One region of the Planococcus maritimus genome, then DNA from elsewhere that is predicted to be linked to it. Evidence: riboswitches for the same ligand, from Rfam matches in the RefSeq annotation. Region 1 holds a riboswitch; the other holds the start of a gene.
The links. Region 1 has a riboswitch for S-adenosylmethionine ahead of BBI11_RS11410 (methionine biosynthesis PLP-dependent protein). Riboswitches for the same ligand answer to the same signal wherever they lie in the genome.
Positions count from the first base shown of each region.

Region 2: linked by a shared signal. The riboswitch ahead of BBI11_RS05730 (methionine ABC transporter ATP-binding protein) and the one ahead of BBI11_RS11410 (methionine biosynthesis PLP-dependent protein) in region 1 are both predicted to bind S-adenosylmethionine.

Region 1 is NZ_CP016538.2:2,262,941-2,269,776, forward strand. It holds gene arsD (arsenite efflux transporter metallochaperone ArsD) at 1-86, opposite strand, end outside; gene arsC (arsenate reductase (thioredoxin)) at 352-771, opposite strand; gene BBI11_RS11380 (ArsR/SmtB family transcription factor) at 852-1,196, opposite strand; gene BBI11_RS11385 (cation diffusion facilitator family transporter) at 1,383-2,324, opposite strand; gene BBI11_RS11390 (STAS domain-containing protein) at 2,446-3,210, opposite strand; gene BBI11_RS11395 (cobalamin B12-binding domain-containing protein) at 3,188-3,838, opposite strand; gene BBI11_RS16490 (hypothetical protein) at 3,843-4,211, opposite strand; gene BBI11_RS11405 (antibiotic biosynthesis monooxygenase family protein) at 4,208-4,513, opposite strand; SAM riboswitch class I at 4,706-4,806, shown strand; gene BBI11_RS11410 (methionine biosynthesis PLP-dependent protein) at 4,886-6,010, shown strand; gene BBI11_RS11415 (aminotransferase class I/II-fold pyridoxal phosphate-dependent enzyme) at 6,003-6,836, shown strand, end outside.
Region 2 is NZ_CP016538.2:1,143,813-1,150,648, reverse strand. It holds gene BBI11_RS05745 (dicarboxylate/amino acid:cation symporter) at 1-592, opposite strand, end outside; gene BBI11_RS05740 (MetQ/NlpA family ABC transporter substrate-binding protein) at 828-1,655, opposite strand; gene BBI11_RS05735 (methionine ABC transporter permease) at 1,748-2,416, opposite strand; gene BBI11_RS05730 (methionine ABC transporter ATP-binding protein) at 2,409-3,434, opposite strand; SAM riboswitch class I at 3,525-3,629, opposite strand; gene BBI11_RS05725 (thioredoxin family protein) at 3,665-3,988, opposite strand; gene BBI11_RS05720 (ribonuclease M5) at 3,990-4,331, opposite strand; gene gcvH (glycine cleavage system protein GcvH) at 4,392-4,772, opposite strand; gene BBI11_RS05710 (arsenate reductase family protein) at 4,850-5,203, opposite strand; gene BBI11_RS05705 (acyl-CoA dehydrogenase family protein) at 5,864-6,836, opposite strand, start outside.

The sequences.
Region 1 (6,836 bases):
ATGCGCGTCAGTTCCGGGTCCACAGTTGGTCCACAAACACCCGTCGAACAGCACATCGCCGGATCGAAAATTTCTACCTTTTTCATATTCAGCTCTCCTTCAACCTGTGTAGTTTGGTTCTATCAAATAACACTAACGGAATTGCACATATGCTTACTCTATTCAAAACTTCGAACAGCTAGGTTTGAAAAATTTAACATTCTAATATTGGAGATGAAGCGGAAGGCCTTGACTCCTGGGGGACCCCGGGCAGCCGATATCGCGACATCCTGTCGCATCGCCTGCATGACCCACATCCTGTGGCCCTAAAGCAAGGCCTGGAGCGCAATCTTCCCCCTCCCTAAACTTCACTTACTCACCAGTTGCAGCAAAATGGCGGATGCGCACTTCGATGTCATCGCGTACCGATTGGAACACTTTCCATTTCTCTTCTTCCGTACCTTGCGCTTTCGCTGGATCCGTAAAGCCCCAGTGATCGCGTTTTACATGAGGCGGCGTCATCGGGCATTTATCTGCTGCATCGCCGCACAGCGTTACGACGAAATCGGCATTGTTCAGAATGTCCGTATCGATGACATCGGAAGTTTGCTGTGAGATGTCGATGTCCACTTCATTCATCGCCTTTACCGCGTTCGGGTTCAAGCCATGCGCTTCGATTCCGGCACTCAATACTTGCCAGTCATCGCCCAGAATTTCTTTCCCCCAGCCTTCCGCCATCTGGCTTCGGCATGAATTGCCTGTGCATAAAAAGTACAATGTTTTTTTCGTCATATGAATTAGCTCCCTTTTTCTATGAATGGTATTTGTTCTAACTATATTTATTTATTATAATACCTTTTCTTTATCGAAAATTATTCGCAACGAATGCGCAGCCCTTGCTTCTCCAATTTCTCGATGCGCTCGTCCTGACTCGGTATGAACGTCAAGATTTGCATAAGCATGTCATACAATTCGCTGTCTGAGTTCAATGAATAAAAAATCCATTGACCCTGTCTTCTTTCCTTCACCAATCCGAGATCTCTCAATTTACGCAAGTGCTGGCTGATCGCCGACTGGCTGATATTAAAGATTTCAACGAATTCACAAACGCAGCAATCATTTTTTTCGAGTAATTTGACCATCGATAACCGCGTCTTATCCCCTACTAGCTTTAACAGCATGCTCGCTTTGTCGATTGCTATTTCTTGCGATGTCATCTTCATCGGATAACTCCCTCCGCTTCGTCGCATATCTAAATATATTCCCTTAATTCCAAATACAGCATATCAGCATATACTTATATATTCAAGAGGATATTGGATAGACAATGTATTTCAAATCGGTATCAAGACAAACGAAAAAGGCATGGAAATATCCCGTGCCTTTTCAATCGTTTTGCATATCTAATGGTGATGACCAACCGTCTCGTGATGTTCCTGACCTTGGCAGCGAATCGAGTCATCGTGTGGATGGTCTTCTGTTTCGAGCTGAACGGTAACATGTCCGATGTGCAGCCTTTCCATCGCCTCTTCAATTTCCCTCAGCACCTGTTGGCTATCCTTGAACGAAATTTCCTTTTGAATAACTACATGGCCAGACATGGCATTTTTTCCGCTCGTAATGCTCCATACATGCAAGTCGTGTATGCTTTTTACCTTAGGAAGCGCTTCGATCGTTTGTGCTACTTGCTCCAAATCGACATTCTTCGGCGTGCCTTCCATCAAGACATGGACCGCATCTTTTGTTACGCGCCACCCGCTAATGAGTACAAGTATAGCGACAATGACGCTTGCCAATGGATCCGCCCATGCCCATCCAAAGAAGATGATTAACAGAGCAGCGGCAATTGCGCCGACCGACCCGAGCAAATCGCTCAAGACATGCAAAAAAGCGGCACGCAAGTTCAAATTATCTTTCGTGTCACCTCCGCGCATTAACAACCAGGCGACGAGTATGTTAACTAGCAAGCCGATGACGGCAATAGCGAGCATACCCGAAGTCGCAATGTCTTGTGGCTCGGAAAACCGGTGATACGCTTCATAGAAAATATAAATAGAAATCAAGACCAGCGTGACGCCATTGAAGACTGCGGCTAAGATTTCAAAGCGTTTATAGCCATAGGTCTTCATTTGATCAGCCGCTTTTTCGCCGATGGAAAAGGCCAAATAGCCAACGCCGAGTGAAATAGAGTCGCTGAGCATGTGGCCGGCATCGGCAAGCAAGGCCAGGCTGTTTGTTAAGTATCCCCCGACTGCTTCTACCACCATATAAATAGTGACAATTGTGAAGGCAATCAATAAGGTTTTCTTGTTCTGATTATGAGAATGGTTGTGTGATTCTGCCATATTCACAGCCTCCTATCCAAAAACCTCTCTGTTTATTTATTCCCCCAATTTCCGAAAAATATTCGAGCCTTCAAAAATCACTACATTTCCCACATATAAAAAACCGGCTCAGATGGCCGGTTTATGATTGATTTGAGGAAGCCTCGCTTAGCACAGCCTCCAATGATGCCGCAAAGCGTAAGTTCAGCTCGCTTTTCAATACGTGCAATTTTTGGGCATGCTCCGGTTTCACACCGGTAATGACAGCATCGATTCCCATGACCCGCAAAGTTTTTACAAGGGACTCTAGGTAGCTGGCGCCTTCTTGCGTCACCGTTCCCATTGCAGTTAAATCGACAATAACAATCTCAGCATCAAATTCATATATGCGGTTGACGATATGAGGGCGGATTGCTTCAACTTTTTGACTGTTTAAATTGCCGAATAACGGAATGAGCACGTAGCCGTTACCGATGGCAATACACGGGGCAGAAAGTTCACGGACTTTTCCCAACAACGCATCCGAACGTTCTTTTTCTTTCAGTAATTCATAATCCGTTTCTTTCAAGCGGCTGCGTAACCGAACCAATTGCGCAGTAATAGCAGCCATTTGACCATCTTTCGGCACCAGCACCAGATTTAGCGAAAAATCGCTGTTCCAGCGATGATACACGTCCGCCAAGAAAAAGCCAGCCGCTGTGATGAAGTTCAATTCGATCGGTTTACGAGTGGCTTGGGTGTTAAGCATTCGCTGTGCTTTTTCCCGGCTGCCTTCATCGAGCAACTCCAGAAATTCTACTGATTTTCCGAAAAGCTGTTCCGCTTCAAAGGAATAATCAATCACCTCGAAGCTATTGTTCAGTTGAAAAGCCGGAAGCGGCCATTCAGCCAGTGGAGAGCGTGCCATCGTTCGACCCCTTTCCTGTGCGGATCCATTCCCGGAGCGCTCCGAGTTCACGAACGATCACGGCACCTTTCACCTGCAGGTCGGCAAAGCTCGACAAAGTAACGGCTCTGCCGCCGATCAAAATGGCAGGCTTGGGGACTACTTGTGAAAATGCTTCCGCGTAAGTTTTTAAAACCGGCAAACGATGTGCCAAAGCACCAGATACAGCCACAACATCCGGCTTCCAGTCTTCAGCTAATTGAAGTGCTGAATCGAGCGGTAAATTCGGCCCCATATAGCGCACCTCATATCCTTCTTCGCGGAACATCGCCGCGACCATCTTGAGTCCGATATAATGTTCTTCGCCTTCTGGGCCGAAAATCATCGCTTTTTGTCGTCCCTCTTTATTTTTATTGCGCAGTTCCGTAGCAGACAAGACAAAATCACACACGGCGGTTGCCAAATGCTCTTCTGCTACCGAAATTTCATTTTGTTCCCATAATTCGCCGATGCGGTACATCGCCGGCGTTAACAGCTCCCCATAAAGCTGTTCATGCGAATGGTTTTCCAGAAAATCCTGGACGTATTTCAAAGCTTCCTCTTCCTGCCCTTGCAAAAAAAGATCCGAAAGCTGTGTTGAGTCGTTCATGTGATCAGCTCCTTTTATGTTGAGGGAGCTCCAATAACCGGACTGCGCGATCGAGGCAGTCCAGCATGAAATCTCCTTGCATCGTTTCTGTATAGCGCGGAACAATTTCGATGAGCCGCTTAAAATTATCAATGATGAGTGCCGTTTCGACATTGCGGCTGACGAGCACCGTCTCGAGCCAGATGGCATAGTCTAGAAAGGATTGTTCGCTTTGCAGCTCCCACGCGGTTTCAAGGCAATCCAAGTGATGATGATTGTCTTTGACGGTATGTTCATATCCCTTATCGCCAAAACGCTCCCATAAATTCGGGTACGCTTCATATATACCGTCTGCTGTGTCGGTTGCGATTTGCTGTTTTTGCTCCTGGTTCATTCGGCCACCACCTCGTATTGGTGGACTTTCGGGACGATGCCCGCAAGCTCCTGATCCGGATAGTTCTTCTCCAAATCGTGGATTTCCTTGAACTCCTGACTCTTGACCCAGTTCATATATGCCTGTTTCGTTTGCCATTCCAGATGAACAGTCAATTCATGACGTTTCTTTGTGTTTTGGATCAACCGAAACGATGTGAAACCGTCCGCTTGATCTACACGGCGTGAACGTTTTTGATAAATTTCGATGACGTCTTGCACTTTGTCTTCCGGTACAATGACCGTTGATGTGACGATGTACATAATTCAGGACCCCCTTGCAACTAGCTTTGTATAAGCTGGGTATGATAAAAGTATACCTCAGCATACCATTTCAACTTCCGGAATAACAGCGAGCGCCATTTATCCGGAATAGTTTTTTCAATATTCTGCTTGTATTTCCTAACAAATTGCCGTATGATGAACAACATTAACCAACGACAACTACATAAATGATTCTTATCTAGAGAGATGGAGGGATTTGGCCCTTTGAAGTCTCAGCAACCGGACATAGTCACGGTGCTAATTCCAATAGGCACAAGCCTAAAAGATGAGGAGATGGCATACATGACAGGGGCTTTCTTCTTGATTAAGAGAAGAAAGCCCCTGCTTTTTTTAGTTGAAAGGATGAGGATCATGAAAGAGCATAGCTTAGAAACACGCTTAGTACAGCTTGGCAACCGCAGCGATCCACGGACTGGGGCGGTCAATCCCCCGATATATCTGTCGACCGCCTACGAGCATGAAGGCATCGGCAAATCCACAGGCTATGATTATACACGGACAAAAAACCCGACGCGCCAGCTGCTTGAAGAAGGCATCGCAAATTTAGAAGGTGGCGATGCGGGCTTTGCCTGCAGCTCCGGCATGGCCGCGATTCAATTGGTCTTATCCTTGTTCCGCCCGAACGACGAAATTTTGCTGCCTGAAGATATTTACGGCGGCACTTATCGCCTGCTCGAACAGTACAACGAAAAATACCACATTCGTCCAGTGTATGACCCTTTTGTCGATCCCCAAACTGCAGAAGCGAAGATCACCGCCAATACCAAAGCCATTTTCATTGAAACACCGACCAATCCTCTCATGCAGGAAATCGACTTGGAAACGTATGCGGAAATCGCCAAACGCCATGACCTGCTACTGATTGTCGACAACACATTCTTGACGCCTTTTTTGCAGCAGCCCCTTTCGCTAGGTGCTGATATCGTGCTTCACAGCGCTACCAAATACATTGGCGGCCATAACGATGTGCTCGCAGGCCTGGTGGCAGCAAAAGGCGATGCGTTATGCGAACAGCTTTTCACTGCCCATAACTCAGCCGGCGCTGTGCTGTCGCCGCTCGATTCCTGGCTGTTGATTCGCGGCTTGAAAACTTTGCCGCTGCGCATGCGCCAGCACGAAGCAAACGCCAAAGAACTTGCCCGCTTCCTTGAAACTCAACAAACCGTGACAGAGGTGCTATACCCCGGCAAAGGCGGCATGTTGTCGTTTCGTCTTCGAAAAGAACAATGGATCGGGGAATTTCTTGAAAGCCTGTCGCTTATCACATTCGCCGAAAGCCTTGGCGGGGTTGAAAGTTTTATCACCTATCCGGCCACACAGACCCACGCCGATATGCCGGTTGCAGAACGCACGGCACGCGGCGTCTGTAACCGCCTGCTCCGCTTCTCGGTTGGCGTTGAGCAGGCTGAAGATTTGATCGCAGATTTGTCACAAGCCCTGGCCAAACTGGAAAAGGAGGTCGTTTCCTATGAGTGAACGACGCGAAACCAAATTGATCCATACAGCAGGCATCGATCCATTAACAGGCGCCGTCAATGTGCCGATTTATTTATCCTCGACTTTTCATCAGGAAAGCATCGATTCGTTCGGCCCTTTTGACTATAGCCGATCCGGCAATCCGACCCGCAAGTCACTCGAGGAAACCATCGCCAAACTCGAAGGCGGCACGCGCGGACTGGCTTTTTCTTCTGGCATGGCGGCTATCTCGTCTGCTTTCATGCTGTTGAAAGCCGGCGACCATGTATTGGTCTCGGAAGACGTTTATGGCGGCACCTACCGTTTCATCACGGAAGTGCTAGAAAAGTTTAAAATCGATTATACTTTCGTCGACATGACCGACCTTGGCGAAGTGGCCGCAGCTTTTTTGCCGAATACAAAAGTCGTTTACATTGAAACGCCGTCCAACCCCGTGATGAAAATTACTGATATCGAAATGGCCGCGAAATTGGCGAAAGCAAACGACGCCCTGACATTTGTCGATAATACCTTCATGACCCCGCTTTACCAGAATCCGCTTGAACTCGGCGCGGACATCGTGCTCCACAGTGCGACAAAGTTCCTCTCCGGCCATAGCGACATCACCGCCGGGCTTGCCGTGACGAAAGACGCGGGACTCGGCGAACAATTAGCGTTTATCCAAAACACGTTCGGCTCGGTGCTCGGGGCGCAGGATTCCTATACATTGATTCAAGGCATCAAGACGCTCGGCGCCCGCACAAAGCAATCCGGCGAAACAACGGCACGTCTTGCAGCGTATTTGCATAAGCACCCGTTAGTCGAAGAAGTCTATTATCCAGGGTTT
Region 2 (6,836 bases), 1.1 Mb from region 1:
AAAGGATTTCAAACACCGCCCCACCGTGTGCCATATTCGCGAAAATACCGAAAATATGAAAAGGCAATAGCGGGATTATGATGTATGAAATAACTTTTTCAATGATCTGTTGGAACTCTTCAAAAAACGATGCCATCGTCTTGCTTCCTGTAGAAGCCATTCCGATACCAAGCAGGAATGCCAAGATCAAAGCGCTCATGACCCCAAACAATTGAGGGATCTCTAAAGCGATAAAACTTTCAGCAAGTGCATTTTCAGGATCATCCAGATTACTCAGTGAACCGCCTTCCATCAAACTAGGCAAAATCGATGATGCCGCAACAAACGCTAGAACCCCTGCCACTACCGTTGATAAATACGCGATCGCAGTTGCCAGGCCTAATAATTTCCCTGAGCCTTTCCCAAGCTTCGCGATACCTGGTGCGATAAAGCCAAGAATGATTAAGGGCACGATAAAATTCAAGAACCCGCCAAAGATTCCTGTAAATGTTGCAAATACACGAACGAGCGCTTCTGGAGCAAACGAACCGATGAGTACGCCAAGCACAATGGCCAGCACAATCCGCGGCAATAAACCGAATTGAATTTTCATGATCTTGTCCTCCCTGTGTAAACAGATGTTTATTGTGTATTATGTGAAATTACCACAGTTTTCGAAAAGCTAATAGCTTTTTACGAAATCACGTAATATTTTTATTATTCCGATAAAACAAAAAGAGGAAGACTGACATTTGTTCAGGTCTATACTTGTAAGCTGTTTGCCTAGTCCCCCACTTTGCGCAATATAAAAACCAGCCTATTCTCATGGAATAGGCTGGTTAAAAATTTTACTGTTCAACTGGAACGATTGATCCGTCCCATTCTTCTAAAATGAAATCTTGAATCTCTTGTGATGTCAACACGTCCACCAAAGCTTGAATATCTTCGTTTTCTTCATCTCCAGCTTGCACAGCGATGATATTAGCGTATGGAGAATCTGAACTTTCCAGCGCAATAGCATCTTCCATCGGGCTCAAGCCAGCATCGATCGCATAATTTGAGTTGATCAAGACCGCATCCCCTTCGCCTGATTCGTACATTTGTACGAGTAGAGCCGCTTCGTACTCTGTATCAAACTGCAAGTTTTTCTCGTTTTCTACAATATCGCTCGTTTCAGCCGTTGTTTTGTCAATGCCTTCTTCTAACGTAATCAATCCTTCTGCTTCAAGCATAGCCAGGATGCGGCCATGGTCAGCGACAGAATTGCTCATGAGGATTGTTGCGTCTTGCGGCAACTCTTCTAGAGACGAAAAGTCTTGCGAGTAAACACCAATCGGCTCAATGTGAATGCCTCCAGCACTGGCGAAATCGTAACCATGATCAGCAATTTGTGATTCCAAATAAGGTGTGTGTTGGAAATAGTTTGCATCCAAATCGCCTGATTCAAGGTCTTGGTTCGGGAGAATGTAATCTTGGTACGTTTCGATTTCAAGCTCGATGCCCTGTTCTTCCAAAATCGGTTTTGCCTGTTCCAGAATTTCAGCGTGCGGAATGTTAGAAGCGCCAACTTTTAGCGTGCTTGTTTCTCCTTCTGATGAACCGCTGCCGCTATCTTCTGCACCACAAGCGGATAATGCCAATACTGCTGCAAATGAACCAAATACTAGTTTCTTCATTACAAATTTCCCCTTTTCTACTATTGAATGTATTTTTTATTTCATGGACTGTAAAGCCCAATCTTTTTCATGATCTAAAGACAATCCGGATTTTAGCGCTTGTCTGCTTTTCCGGTCAAATAATCGCCGATGAATTGGACGATAAATACAATGACGAGAATCGCGATAGTTGCCATCAACGTGACGTCCTCACGGCTTCTTTGGAAACCGTCCAAGAAAGCTAGTGTTCCTAAGCCACCAGCACCGATAATGCCGGCCATTGCCGTATACCCAACCAAAGCGATTGCTGTTACCGTAATACCGGAAATCAATGCCGGTTTTGATTCAGGAAGCAATACTTTGCGAATGATGGTCCACGTTGTCGCTCCCATCGAACGGGCTGCCTCGATAACGCCTTTATCAATTTCTTTCAAGGCGATGAGCACCATTCGGGCGTAAAAAGGAGCAGCTCCGATGATTAGTGCCGGGAGCGCCGCGTTCGGTCCGCGTATGCTGCCGATCAAGAATTTCGTGAACGGGATCAATAAGATGATCAAAATGATAAAAGGGATCGACCGGAAGATATTGACGAATGCGCCGGTCAGCCAGTTGACGATTTTATTGGCCCATAATTGATTAGGTGCGGTCAGGAATAAAACGATTCCTAGAACCAAGCCTATGACGAAAGTGAAGAATGTGGACATCGCTGTCATGTAGATGGTTTCAAGTGTCGCTTCCCACATATCTGCCCAATCCACGTTCGGGAATAAAGTCTCAAGCATTGCCCATCACCTCCGTCTGTACATCATGTGCACCGAGGAAAGCGATCGCTTTGCTTATTTCGTCTGCAGAGCCTTTCAATTGAAGAATCAGCGTACCATACGCCCCGCGCTGGGTGTGAGAGATATTGCCGTGGACGATATTGACCTCCACTGCATATTCCCGGATGAGCTGCGTCAAGATTGGCTGTTCTGCTTGGTCTCCGACGAAAATCAGTTTGACCAATTGGCCTTCCGGATATTGCTCGCGCAAATGGCGGACGGTTTCTGCTGAGTCCTCCGTCTCGGTCACCTGAGCGACGAAAGTTTTGGTGATGTTCTCTTTCGGATGCTGGAAGACATGCAGCACTTCGCCCAATTCGACGACGCGCCCGCCTTCCATGACCGCCACCCGGTGGCAGATCTTCCGGATGACGTGCATTTCGTGAGTGATCAACACAATCGTCAAGCCCAATCGTTTGTTAATGTCGACCAATAAATCCAAAATGGCATCGGTCGTTTGTGGGTCCAGTGCTGAAGTCGCTTCATCGCAAAGCAAAACTTCTGGATCGTTGGCCAGTGCGCGTGCGATGCCGACGCGCTGCTTTTGCCCACCGGAAAGTTGTGACGGATATGCATTATCGCGTCCTTCTAAGCCGACCAATTCGATCAACTCTGCAGAACGTTTGCGCCGCTCTTCCTTCCCTACACCGGCAATTTCCAGCGGGAATTCGATATTTTCACGAACGGTGCGTGACCATAGCAAGTTGAAATGCTGGAAGATCATGCTGACCTTTTGACGGGCTTTTCTGAGCTTCGGGCCTGAAATCGCCGTGATGTTTTGGCCATTGATTTCTACGGATCCTTCGCTCGGCTGTTCTAGGCCATTTAGCAGGCGGATCAAGGTACTTTTCCCTGCTCCGCTATAGCCGATAATGCCAAAAATTTCACCGGATGGCACCGTTAAATCGACATGGTCGACAGCCGTTAAACGCGCTTTTCCCGTATCGAACACTTTTGTTAATCCTTTTAACTCAATCATGTTTGGGCACTCTCCTAAATCTTTTGCTAATAAAAAAGCCTTTCTGCTCAGATAAGCAGAAAGGCACATGTGTAAACACAATAAACCGTTCTCTCATCTTTCAAAGTTTTCACTTTGAGTGACTTGGCACCATTTCATTTTCATGACGGTTGCCGGGCTTCATCGGGCACTTCCCTCCACCTCTCTGTATAAGAGCTACGCTATTTAGTTAATTTCAGAAATTAAATCTATCATGGCTGGCTGTATTCGTCAACCGTTTTTAATTTTTCGTATAAATAAGGCACTGACTGAAACGCATAGACCTTATCCGTCACTTGGCCATCTTGTGAAATCAACAGACACGGCACGCTTTCCACTTCGTAGAGTTCCGCTACTTCCTGTACATAATTCAAATTGGCTTTGCCCATCGGAAGGTCCGGCAATAGTTCCGCCACCACACCGAGCATCTTACTGGCCACTTGGCAAGTGCCGCACATCGGCGTATACAAATAATATGCTGAAACGGGCTGCGTGTTTTTTTCCTTCAGCCATTCTTTATGTGTCCATTCGTTCATGTTAGTCATTCCCTGCTACTGGATTTAAGACCCGTACATCGGCTGCGATGAGCACATCGATCAGCTTGCGCAGCGGCGTCGTCGCCACCTCTTTATAACTTCGGTCGATATGGAAATGGCGCGCTTCAGGAAACTCGCGCTTGATGAGCTTGCGCAGCTTATCGCCCGAAGCGTCCGCATCGACCAGGATGATGATATCCTGCCCTTCAAATGGCAAAAGCATCTCCTCGAGTCTTGTAGCACTTACTGTACCATTTGTGCAAAGAATCGTCACGGGTTCTGCAATCAATGGCGCGATGCGGGCTTTGTCGCTAATCCCTTCAACCACTATTACTTTCTCCATACGTATCCCCCCAGAAAACGATAGATGAAAAAAAGCGCCAAAAAAAGGCGCTTCTGGAACTTACTCGTTAGTCATTTCTTTGTATTCGTCAGCTGACATCAAGGCATTGACCTCATCTTCGGAAGGGGCTTCCACAACGACCATCCACGCTTGTTCGTAAGGGGATTCGTTGACGAATTCCGGGCTGTCTTCAAGCTCAGAATTGACTTCGACGATTTTCCCGCTGATTGGCGCATACAATTCCGATACCGTTTTAACGGATTCGACGCTGCCAAACGGCTCGTCTTTTTTCAGCTCGTCGCCGACTTGCGGAAGCTCGACAAATACGATGTCTCCAAGTTCATCTTGCGCGAAATGAGTAATGCCGATCGTGGCTTTGCCATCTTCAACTTTGACCCATTCGTGTTCTTTTGAATAACGAAGCTCTTGTGGTGTGCTCATCCAAACCCCTCCAAATATGTAATTGACTCAATTTTAGTTTGCCACAACCCTGAATGAAAAACAAGATGACAGACTTGTTAGCCCCAGGTATTTGTATAGGTTTCTTCTTTGAAGCCGAGTGTCGCTTGTGTTCCGTCCCAAGCAAGCGGGCGTTTGATCAGCATGCCGTCTGAGGCGAGCAATTCGTATTGTTCGTCTGCAGTCATCTCCGGTAGTTTTTCCTTCAATTCCAGTTCGCGGTATTTCTTGCCGCTCGTATTGAAAAACTTTTTCAGTTCGATGCCGCTTGTCTCTTGGATTTCTTTTAGTTGTGTTGCGGAAGGCGGATTTTGTGCGATGTCGATGTAGTCAAATTCCGCACCATTCGCCTCGAGCCATTTCTTGCCTTTTTGGCAGGTCGAGCATTTCGGGTAAGCATAATACTGGATCATTCAATCTCCTCCTGTCTTGTCAATCAAGCATATCAAAATGCCCCGGAGCAGTCGACTGGAAGGGAGTTTATGCAAATTAAATTTAAAATAAGGTTGTCCTGTATTAAAAAGCGGATGTCCATTTCGACGGACGCTTTCCGCGGACACGGCTTCCTTCGCTTCCTTCGCTGCGCTCAGTCCAGGGTCTTCAGCTCGTGCTATTTCCGCAGGAGTCGCCGTCTCCATTCCCATCCGTTATTGTGTATTGAACGAAGGAAAGACCTTAAATACTAAAGAAACCTTACCGTTTCTATTGCTCAGAAAAGTACTTTATACAAAAATTATAAAATTTCCTCTTCTTGCATGTCTTAAACAAAAAAGGAAAGGTTTTTCCTTCCCTTTCTCAGACTGTTGAAGAAGTTTAATAAACAGTTACGAATTAAAATCGGACCATCTTTTCGACATTTAAAAATCAAAGACCTATTTAAGTATTTGGAGAAGCGTTCGCTCGACTCCAGTGGAACAGCGAGACGACCGAGACCCCGCAAGGAGCAGAGCGACCGAGGAGGCTTGGGCGCGAGCCCACGGAGTCGTGCGATAAGCTTCGGAAAATGCGATTTATTACCTTTCTCGACAGCCTGAAAACAGGAAGGGCTTCCCCTTCCTGTTCTGTCCAATCTATTACACGACGTATTTTTCCACATCGATCAATTTTTCGGATGCTTCGCGTTTTTTCGCGATCAAGTTGTACGGCGTAGAGCGCGTCAACTTGCGGAGCGCGGACAGCATCATGCGCTGGTTGTCGCCATCGATTGCTGCGATGAGCGTTTCTTTCGCATCTTTTTCGATAGCTTCTAACGCTTCCTGGCAGAAAATTTGCGTGTAGAGAAGTTTCTGCTTCGCTTTTTCTTCTCCGCTTGCTGCAATCGCTTTTTCTGTACGAAGAACAACGGATTCCATTGCGAATACATTGCTGACGATATCGGCGATGTTAACCAATACTTCTTGCTCAGCTTCTAATTTCTTGCCGTAAGTTTGCGCGGCAAGCCCGGCTGCAAGAATGGCAATTTTCTTAGCGTTTTTCACCAATACTTTTTCCTGCGCCAAAGCTTCTGTACCGACTTCTTCCGGCATCATCATCAACAATTCTTCTTGCAAAGCTTGTGCATGCTCTAAAAGAGGCAATTCGCCTTTCATCGCTTTACGGAGCAGCGTACCAGGCACGAGCAAGCGATTGATTTCATTTGTCCCTTCAAAGATCCGGTTGATGCGGGAATCGCGGTAGATGCGCTCAATTTCATATTCCTGCATAAAGCCGTAACCGCCGTGCAGCTGAACGCCTTCGTCCACAATATAATCCAAAGTTTCTGTCCCGAAGAATTTATTCAACGAACATTCGATGGCAAATTCCGCAATGGAATCCGCAACCAGTTTGCCATCTGCCTGCTGCTCGTCCGTAAAGCCGCTCATGCGGTCCTCGAACAAGCCGACTGTGCGGTAAACCGAACTTTCAACTGCATACAATTTGGATGCCATTGTCGCTAGTTTCTCTTTTGTCAGGTTAAAAGAAGAAATTGGCGTCTTGAATTGCTGGCGCTGGTTTGTATAAGGAATCGTCAATTCCATTGCTCGCTTGGATGCGCCGATTGTGCCG